DNA from 3 places in the Vibrio alfacsensis genome. Region 3 is predicted to be linked to each of the others. Evidence: predicted binding sites of a transcription regulator. Region 3 holds the regulator's gene; each other region holds the start of a gene.

Region 1 (3,287 bases), 1.2 Mb from region 3:
GCATCTCAAGCTGCTACAGGTCTGAACTTCTTGTTTGATATTCCTGTGAATAATACCACTCAGGTTATACTGATCGTGGTTATTACAGCACTTGCATTGATTTCTGTGGTTGCTGGTTTGGATAGTGGTGTCAAACGCTTATCTGAAATCAACATGGGACTAGCTGCGTTGTTGCTATTGTTTGTGATCATCGTTGGTCCAACATTGGCGATCATGACCGGCTTCTTTGAGAACATTGGAGCGTACCTAACTAATATCCCGGCGTTGTCCATGCCATTTGGTCGTGAAGATGTAAACTACTCACAAGGTTGGACTGCATTCTACTGGGCGTGGTGGATCTCATGGTCACCATTCGTAGGTATGTTCATTGCACGTGTATCTCGTGGTCGTTCAGTTCGTGAATTTATCATTTGTGTTATTTTGATCCCATCAACTGTTTGTGTTCTTTGGATGACGGCGTTTGGTGGTACGGCAATTAGCCAATACGTGAACGATGGTTACCAAGCGGTATTCGACGCAGAACTGCCACTTAAACTGTTTGCGATGTTAGATGTGATGCCGCTGTCTGAAATCACTTCTATCGTTGGTATCATCCTAGTTGTGGTGTTCTTCATCACTTCAGCAGACTCAGGTTCTCTAGTTATCGATACGATCGCGGCTGGTGGTAAAGTGGATGCACCAACACCACAACGTGTATTCTGGTGTACGTTTGAGGGCTTAGTTGCGATTGCGCTAATGCTAGGTGGTGGTCTTGCAGCTGCTCAAGCAATGGCGGTAACAACGGGTCTACCATTTACTATCGTTCTTCTTGTTGCAACGGTATCTTTGGTGAAAGGCTTGATGGATGAACCTCGTCCATCGTCTAAATCGGCGAAGAAAGCGAAAGCTTAATCTCTTCACCTCAAAAGATAACAAAACGGCATGCTTTGGCATGCCGTTTTTTTTTGCGTATTTTTTGCGAAAACAAACTCTGTTAAAAAGCTCCGTATTGTTTAGGCCATCCTTTCGTTCATTAACAAAAAATCTTGCGACACCCTATAAATAAATTAGACCTCAAATAAAATAACTTTTCATGCTTAATTTAATTTCATGTGATAATAATCACAAAAGTCGTCTTTAAATAGGCTTGGGTTTGATTTCTACTACCAAAAAATGCTCATAATACGCCCGAAATTAATTAGAGTACGAAAGGATATGTATCTACACATGATCACATCAGCTCCTTGGGTGATGTATCCAGAAATTGGACAGGACCCAAGTCAAAAATGGATTTTTCGCGAGCCTAGAGCGGCCGATGGTGATGAAGTTTACAGCTTGATCGCGGACTGCCCTCCGCTCGATATGAACTCTTCTTATTGTAACTTTCTCCAATCCACCCATTTTTCTAAAACCTGCATCTTGGTCGAACATAAAGGCAAAGTAGCGGGCTTTATTTCTGGCTATCAAAAGCCATCAGAGCCTAGCGTCCTATTTGTTTGGCAAGTGGCGGTTGCTCCTCATGCTCGTGGTAAAGGGCTCGCATTTACTATGCTCGAAGCGCTTTTGAATCGAGATGGGCTAGAGAATATTTCCGCAATAGAAACAACAATTACCGAAGACAATGCGGCATCGTGGGCACTGTTTAAGAAGATCGATGCGAAACATGGCAACTTTGGTGAGGTGACGACTTTCTTGGACGAAATGGAGCACTTCAAAGGCAAGCACGATACAGAATATCTTTATCGTATTCCCCTCAAATAACCTTTACTTACTAGGAATTAAATAAACGGTCTCATCATGGATATTTTCAAAAAGCAGGAATCTAACGTTCGTTCATACTCCAACAGTTTTCCGGTGATCTTTCGTAAAGCAAAAGGGTGCTGGCTAGAAACAGAGCAAGGTGAGCGCTACCTAGACTTCCTCGCTGGAGCGGGATCTCTAAATTACGGACACAATAATTCAGAGCTTAAACAGGCATTACTTGAATACATCGAAATGGATGGTATTACTCATGGCCTTGATATGCATTCAGAGGCGAAAGCTTCATTCTTAGAAGCGTTAGATGACCTTATTCTTAAGCCAAGAAATTTGGAATACAAAGTACAGTTCACCGGGCCAACGGGAACAAACGCGGTAGAAGCGGCATTAAAACTGGCCAAAAAAGTAAAAGCAAGAAGTTCGATTGTTGCGTTTACTAATGGCTTTCATGGTTGCACTGCTGGGGCCTTAGCCGCGACAGGTAATCAGCATCATAGACAAGGTGCGGGCTCACCACTTAACAACGTTACGCGTATTCCATTTGAGGGCTATGCAGGTATTGATGGCTTAACGCTGTTTGAAACCATGCTTAATGATAACTCAGCGGGCATGGATAAACCGGCGGCGGTTTTAATTGAAACTGTACAAGGAGAGGGGGGGCTAAACGTCGCTTCCAACGCATGGTTACAGAGATTAGAAAAAATATGCCATTCCAACGATATTCTCCTCATTGTTGATGACATTCAAGCTGGCTGTGGCCGAACGGGTACATTCTTCAGTTTTGAACCGTCAGGTATTAAGCCAGATATGGTTACGCTATCAAAATCCATTGGTGGTTATGGTTTACCAATGGCTGTTGTATTGCTCAAACCAGAACTTGATCAATGGAAGCCTGGTGAACATAACGGCACGTTTCGCGGAAATAATCACGCATTTATTACTGCAGCAAAAGCGTTAGAAGTCTATTGGTCAAATGACAACTTTGAACAACACATCAAACGCTGTTCAGAGAAAGTTGATGAAGTGATACAACGCTGCGTTTCTCGTTTCCCAGAAATGTTTGTGCAGCGCAAAGGGCGCGGCATGATGATTGGAATCGAATGTCAAAACGGCCAGTTATCGGGTGATATCGCCAAAACATGTTTTGAAAAAGGCATGGTCATTGAAACGGCAGGCCCGAATGATGAGGTTGTGAAGTTTTTCTGTCCGTTGACCATTACCAACGCTGAGCTGGATCAAGGCCTAACAATATTTGAAGACGCAGTGGAAGCCATTGCAGCAAAACACTTTAAGAAAGCATCGTAACAAGGAAAGAATTATGATCGTTAGAACACTCGATGAGTGTCGCAACAGCGAAAGACGCGTAGTTTCAGATAACTGGGAAAGCGTTCGTATGCTGCTGAAAGATGACAATATGGGCTTCTCATTTCATATCACGACGATTTACGAAGACACCGAAACTCATATTCACTATCAAAACCACTTAGAGTCGGTTTTCTGTATGAGTGGAGAGGGCGAAATCGAGGTTGTTGGCGGTAAGACTTACCCAA
Region 2 (3,287 bases), 820 kb from region 3:
TGCTGAAGTAAAAAAGCAATTTCAGTTCGATATAGCCCTACCCCATCAACGCCCTGGTTGATGGCAATATTGCTATCGGCACTTAAACCTGCATTCAGTAATATTTCAATATGACGCCGATCTTGGGTTACTGCTGGTAACGCAAGGTCTTTATTGACCATCGCAAACAGCTCTGATTCTTCATTGACTAAGCTGCGGTATTCTCGCAAAAGTTGACGATTCGGTTCGAGAAACACCTCACCTGTATAGCCATCAACAATCCCTAGTTTACCCACGACGGCTTCAGTATTGAGAGGGGCTCCCATAATGGCAGGAACGCCTAACGCACGCGACAAAATAGCGGCGTGAGAATTTGCGGCCCCCTCTAACGAAACAACAGCAAGTAAATATTGCTTTGGAATAGAAGCCAATAGCGTTGCGGTGAGTTCATTCGCAACTAAAATCACAGGACGATCAATTGCGGAATGTTCTTGTTCACTATTGTGCAAAAAATACAACAGTCGCTGACCAAGTTCTTTGATGTCTTGTGCCCGTTCACGAAGATACACATCCGACATACGCGCAAAACGATTGGAGTACGTTTCAACGACTTGACGCAGCGCCCAGTCGGCTCGGTCACCTTTCTCTATCTGCTTTTTAAGATCGCCACGAAGCATTGGGTCATTGAGCAAGTGAGTAAACAGGTCAAAGATTGCCAACGCATCTTTATTAATTTCACTATCCAGCTTTTTTCTCATGCGTCGAAAATCATTCAACGCTCGTTCCACGGCAACAGCTAGGAGCTCATGTTCGCGTTCTTTATCCAACGTAGATGCAGGAAATACATCATGCAAACAAGGCTGAGTATTATCAAACCAAAACTCACCAATGGCGACACCTGTTGATGCAGGCAAACCTTTTATAACGCGAGGCTTAGATGCTAATTGCCAATGACCTAGGTTTTGAGCATGTGCAATCAAAACGGCAAGCTGAGCAGATAAAGTCACAAGGAAAGACTCTTCCATCTCACTAAACAAGCGCGGTGTTTTCTGTTGGATAACAAGAACACCTAACACTTTTTTACGGTAAATAATGGGCGTGCCAAGGAATGAGTGATAGGCCTGCTCACCAAGTTGAGGGAAGAACTTAAAATCAGGGTGGGTGAAAGCTTCTGCAAGATTTAGTGGTTCTGCACTGCGCTTAACCAACCCCACTAAACCTTCATTAAAATCAATATGAATGCTCTTGCCTTCAAAAATAAGGCCTTGAGTTGCCATTAACTCAAGGCGCTGCATTTCTTCATTCGCAAGATAAATAGTACAACACTCAGTACAAAGGGCCGAGCAGGTCTCCTTTACTAAGATATCAAGAGCCAAGTGTACATCATCGACTCGGGAAACTTTTTCAACTATATCCCTTAGCTGACTAAGCATGTTAATCCTCTATCTACGCAGCTTTTTTCTTTTACCTTTCGTTTTGCGTTCGCGAAAAGGCATAGCTAAAGATGCAAATTCTTTCATTGCACGGCGATAGACATCTCTTTTAAAAGAAACAACTTGCCTAACTGGATACCAATAACTCACCCAGCGCCAACCATCAAATTCAGGGGATTTCCCTCGCTGCATATTGATTTGAGATTCATCGCTCTCTAATCGCAGCAGAAACCATTTCTGTTTTTGGCCGATACAAACAGGCTTAGAGTCCCAACGAACGAGTCGCTTTGGTAGCTTATATCTTAACCAATGACGACTTGTTGCAATGATCTTGACGTCTTTTTTCGTCAAACCGACTTCTTCATATAACTCTCTGAACATGGCTTGTTCAGGAGTTTCACCTTCGTCAATCCCACCTTGTGGAAATTGCCATGAGTGTTGCCCGTATCGTTTAGCCCAGAAGACCTGACCATGGTTATTACAGATTACAATACCAACGTTCAGTCGGTAACCATCGCCATCTATCACCGGCTAACCTCTATGAATAATTTTATATTACCGTGATTTTTCCACATATCCCCATTACTAGCAAACTTACTGATGTGATATGAGCAAGATTTATTACCATTTCACCGATTCTGGATATCTTTTGACCAAACTGGACTTTATCAACACCAGTTTGAGACCTAGCCCACATTTATTCACCTTTTCTGTGAATAACTTTGTGAAGAAAAGCCTATCCATAAATATTTTTGGTCATAACAATTACTTCAACCATTACTATTAAATTTTAATTTCCAACTTAAACTATTGATATAAAATCAAAAAAACAAGAATTACGTAAATAATAAGAACAAATTATACTGATGATCTTTTCGCCAAATTCAGATCGGTCAAAGATCGCTCAATAGACTATTTATCCACATTTAACTGGTATGAGTTCATTAAAACAACGGAAAATCAAGTCTCAATCGGAGCAGTAACCCCTGTTAATTCATCCAGCTCAAGAAAGGATCTTTTATGACTTACACCAAACTGTGGATAAGTTATGGATGGATCGATATTTGTCCCGTTCGTTGAAATCTTAGGCAGTGCCAATACGCGTAATTTGTTAGAATCCAATTTTGTCTTACCACTACAAGAGTTATGAAACCAGAACCACAATCTGAAGCGGAACTAATGGAACGCGCGCATGACATCGCAGGCCTAAGCTTTGCAGAACTTGCAGAGGAAGCTGGTATGAAAGTACCTGATAACCTTAAACGCGATAAAGGCTGGGTGGGACAATTACTGGAATGGCACCTAGGGGCTGTGGCTGGCAGTAAACCACAGCAAGATTTTACCAAGCTAGGTATTGAGCTTAAAAGCATTCCGATCAGTTACACTGGAAAACCATTAGAGACCACCTTTGTTTGCGTCGCACCACTCACTGGTGTGCACGGCCTAACATGGGAAACCAGTCACGTACGTAACAAATTGTCTCGCGTACTTTGGGTTCCTGTTGAAGGTGAGCGTGAGATTCCCCTATCAGAGCGACGTGTCGGCAGCCCCTTAATCTGGTCTCCTAATCAAGAAGAAGAGCACATTTTAAGAAGTGATTGGGAGGAGCTCATGGAATTGATCGTGCTAGGAAAGTTTGATCAAATTTCTGCAAGACACGGAGAGGCGCTACACCTCCGTCCAAAAGCGGCAAACGCTAAAGCATTAACGGAAGCATACAGCGCCAATGGTAAACCGATCAAAACATTACCTCGTGGATTCTATCTCAGAACACAATTTACTGAGCAGATCCTGCTTAGACACTATATTAGTGTTCAGCAAACTTGAGTTGAATAACTTTCGTTAAACAGTCTTAAGCTAAACAAGCTTAAGTTA
Region 3 (3,287 bases):
ACTGAACATTTCGTAACAAGGAGTTGTTATGACGCCCGACCTGCTATTTGAATCGCTGTGGAAAGACTATATTCAACGTCTTTGCCCATCTGCTGCTAAAGTGCATCAACTTCTACAAGAAGATGAACCTCTTATTAATGACCATATTGCGCTGCGTACGTTTAATGTCGCTCCTCTAGGCATTGAAACGTTGGCGAAGCCATTCCTAGCGGTGGGTTACAAAGCCTGTGGTGACTACGTATTTGAAAGCAAAAAGCTGGTGGCAAAACATTTTGAGCATCCAGATCCGAAACAACCAAAAGTCTTCATCAGTGAATTGAAAGTGGATGAGTGCTCACCAGAGCTACAAGGCATTGTTCATAAACTGGTAGAGCAGGTTGATGCTTCTAAACTGACCGGCAGTGACTTTTTGTACGGCGGACGTTTGTGGGACCTTAGCTATGCTGACTTCCAAATTTTAGCGAAAGAGAGTGAATACGCTTCTTGGCTAGCGGCTCATGGTTACGGAGCTAACCACTTTACAGTGAGTGTCAATCAGCTTAATCAGTATGAAGAAGTGAAGCAGGTGAATGACTATTTGCGAGAAGCAGGCTTTATCATTAACGAAAATGGTGGTGAAGTAAAAGGCACTCCAGAAGTACTTTTAGAGCAGTCTTCTACCATGGCAGATAAAGTCCCGGTCACATTCATGGATGGGGCACAAGTCATCCCTGGTGGTTTCTATGAATTTGCGAAACGTTACCCGATGGAAAGCGGCGAACTGTACTCGGGGTTTGTTGCGGCATCAGCAGACAAAATCTTTGAGAGCACGGACAGTAAATAACACGAATCCAAGTAAAGAAAAAGCCACCCGAGGGTGGCTTTATAATTTGAACGTTATTTCGATGAGAAGTTAGTTAATGAATAAACTAACTGATTAAGAAATTAACGAGTCCCGTATACAACGATAGTTTTACCGTGTGCAGAGATTAGGTTTTGTTCTTCTAGCATTTTCAAGATACGACCAACGGTTTCACGAGAACAGCCAACAATTTGACCGATTTCTTGACGAGTGATCTTGATTTGCATGCCGTCTGGGTGAGTCATCGCATCTGGTTGTTTAGCTAGGTTCAGAAGAGTCTGAGCGATACGACCAGTTACGTCTAGGAACGCTAGGTCACCTACTTTTTGGCTAGTAACTTGAAGACGACGAGCCATCTGCGCAGAAAGGCGCATAAGGATATCTGGGTTTACTTGGATAAGTTGACGGAACTTCTTGAAAGAAATTTCTGCCACTTCACAAGGAGATTTAGCACGAACCCAAGCTGTACGCTCTTGGTCTTCTTCGAATAGGCCAAGCTCACCAATGAAGTCACCTTGGTTTAGGTAAGAAAGGATCATCTCCTTACCTTCTTCGTCCTTGATAAGAACCGCAACAGAACCTTTAACGATGTAGTACAAAGTTTCTGCTTTTTCGCCCGCGTGAATTAGCGTGCTTTTTGATGGGTACTTATGAATGTGACAGTGTGAAAGAAACCATTCTAATGTTGGGTCGGTTTGAGGTTTACCTAGAACCATAATATCTCACTTCCTCTGCAGGGTACGCTTGCGCTATCCATATTTTAGCTCAGCCTGAATTGGCCTACTAGAATAAGAGCACTTTTTCTATGCTGCAAGCTCTCTTATGTTTCGGTTAGAAATAGTATCCTTTTTCTAAAACGATTTCTTGATTTTAATCGTGCCATGGCGGAGATTTTGTAAGCAAAACTGTGCACATGATCACGGTATGAAAAGTAAACACCTTAATACGGACGTTTCTACCCGATTTTTCCCGTTTCGATGAGTTGTTGCAGTATTGGCCTAACAATGAGCTCCATAGCAAAGCTCATTTTACCACCAGGCACCACAATGGTGTTATGGCGTGACATAAATGAGCCATCAATCATCGCCAATAGGTACGGGAAGTCGACATTCTTAATTCCGCGCAGGCGAATCACAACGAAACTTTCATCTAGGCTTGGGATCCCTTTTGCGTTTAGCGGGTTGGATGTGTCCACCGTCGGTACGCGCTGGAAGTTGATGTGAGTGCGAGAAAATTGTGGGGTAATGTAGTTTAAGTAGTCGTCCATAGAACGCACAATGGAGTCCATTACAGCCTCACGTGAGTGTCCGCGATCACGGGTGTCACGGACGAATTTTTGAATCCATTCCAAGTTTACGATAGGGACCATGCCAATCAAAAAATCGACATGTTGAGCAACGTCTACTTCGCCATCCACCACGCCGCCATGCAACCCCTCATAGAACAAGACGTCACTGTTTTCGGGTAAGTCTTGCCACGGTGTGAAAGTGCCAGGCATTTGATTGTAAGGCACCGCCTCATCAAAGGTGTGCAGGTATCGGCGTACGCTGCCCGTGCCCTCTGCACCAAATTGGCGGAAAAATGATTCTAGGCCGGGAAAGTCATTGGCTTGAGGACCAAAGTAGCTGATGTGCTTGCCTTGCTCTCGAGCTTTGCGGATTTCGACATCCATTTCTGGACGAGTAAAACGGTGAAAGCTATCACCCTCCACCCATGCAGGTTTGATGTTCATCATATTGAACATCTTACGGAAAGCTTCGGATGTAGTTGTAGTGCCGGCACCGGACGAACCAGTAACCGCAATGATTGGATGTTTCGCTGACATGACAAACCTTGTCGAAAAATACTTACCTGTAATGTGCAGCATACGAATATGCTGCACGGTCGAAATCCCACTATAGCATGTAACAAGCCGTTGTCATCGAGAGGGATTCAGCAAAAATGTGAGAGGTCTAAAACTTTGCTTTTAGCTGTATATCAACCGTTTCATGAAGCTCTGAAAAGACGATGACTGCTTCGCCTTTCTCTAGTTGCAGCTTCACTTGTTCGATTTTGTCTTGTAACGAAATTTCTACCGCACCATAGTCTGTCCCCTCACGGAGAACGAATTCACGGATCAGGTTTTCTAGTGTATCTGGCGCGATGTCTTGCCATGGAATGATCATAAATACCTCAAACTTTTATGACGGTTAGGGCTATTTGCCTCAGTTAGTTTACAAGGTTCGTGATGCGGATACAGCAGAAAGGTACTCGGAAGAGATGCTTTCATAATAGGCCGGCAAGGCCTCTTCTAACCAAAACTTAGGTTTTAAGGCGGTCCCAGTTAGAAAACCCACATGCCCACCATGCTCATACAGGCGATAATCAATATTGTCAGGCAGTACAAACTTTGGAATGACATCGTCGGTCATAAAGGGATCATCTTTTGCGTGAATGATCAGTGTCG

What was found. The regulator CRP, encoded in region 3, controls carbon source genes, mostly activating them, when cyclic AMP is high. The targets are predictions, from matches to a motif close to TGTGANNNNNNTCACA.
Region 1: a site for CRP is predicted at 1,091-1,106, ahead of ectA (diaminobutyrate acetyltransferase). Genes of this name have one in related genera too.
Region 2: a site for CRP is predicted at 2,093-2,108, ahead of rppH (RNA pyrophosphohydrolase). Genes of this name have one in related genera too.

The regions. Positions count from the first base shown of each region.
Region 1 covers NZ_AP024165.1:1,669,041-1,672,327, reverse strand. The annotation lists gene VA249_RS07930 (BCCT family transporter) at 1-891, shown strand, start outside; gene ectA (diaminobutyrate acetyltransferase) at 1,207-1,740, shown strand; gene ectB (diaminobutyrate--2-oxoglutarate transaminase) at 1,777-3,042, shown strand; gene VA249_RS07915 (ectoine synthase) at 3,056-3,287, shown strand, end outside.
Region 2 covers NZ_AP024165.1:511,722-515,008, reverse strand. The annotation lists gene ptsP (phosphoenolpyruvate--protein phosphotransferase) at 1-1,412, opposite strand, end outside; gene rppH (RNA pyrophosphohydrolase) at 1,422-1,940, opposite strand; gene mutH (DNA mismatch repair endonuclease MutH) at 2,559-3,239, shown strand.
Region 3 covers NZ_AP024165.1:2,855,995-2,859,281, reverse strand. The annotation lists gene VA249_RS13175 (DUF1338 domain-containing protein) at 29-823, shown strand; gene crp (cAMP-activated global transcriptional regulator CRP) at 925-1,557, opposite strand; gene VA249_RS13165 (phosphoribulokinase) at 1,797-2,666, opposite strand; gene VA249_RS13160 (YheU family protein) at 2,794-3,006, opposite strand; gene VA249_RS13155 (hydrolase) at 3,055-3,287, opposite strand, start outside.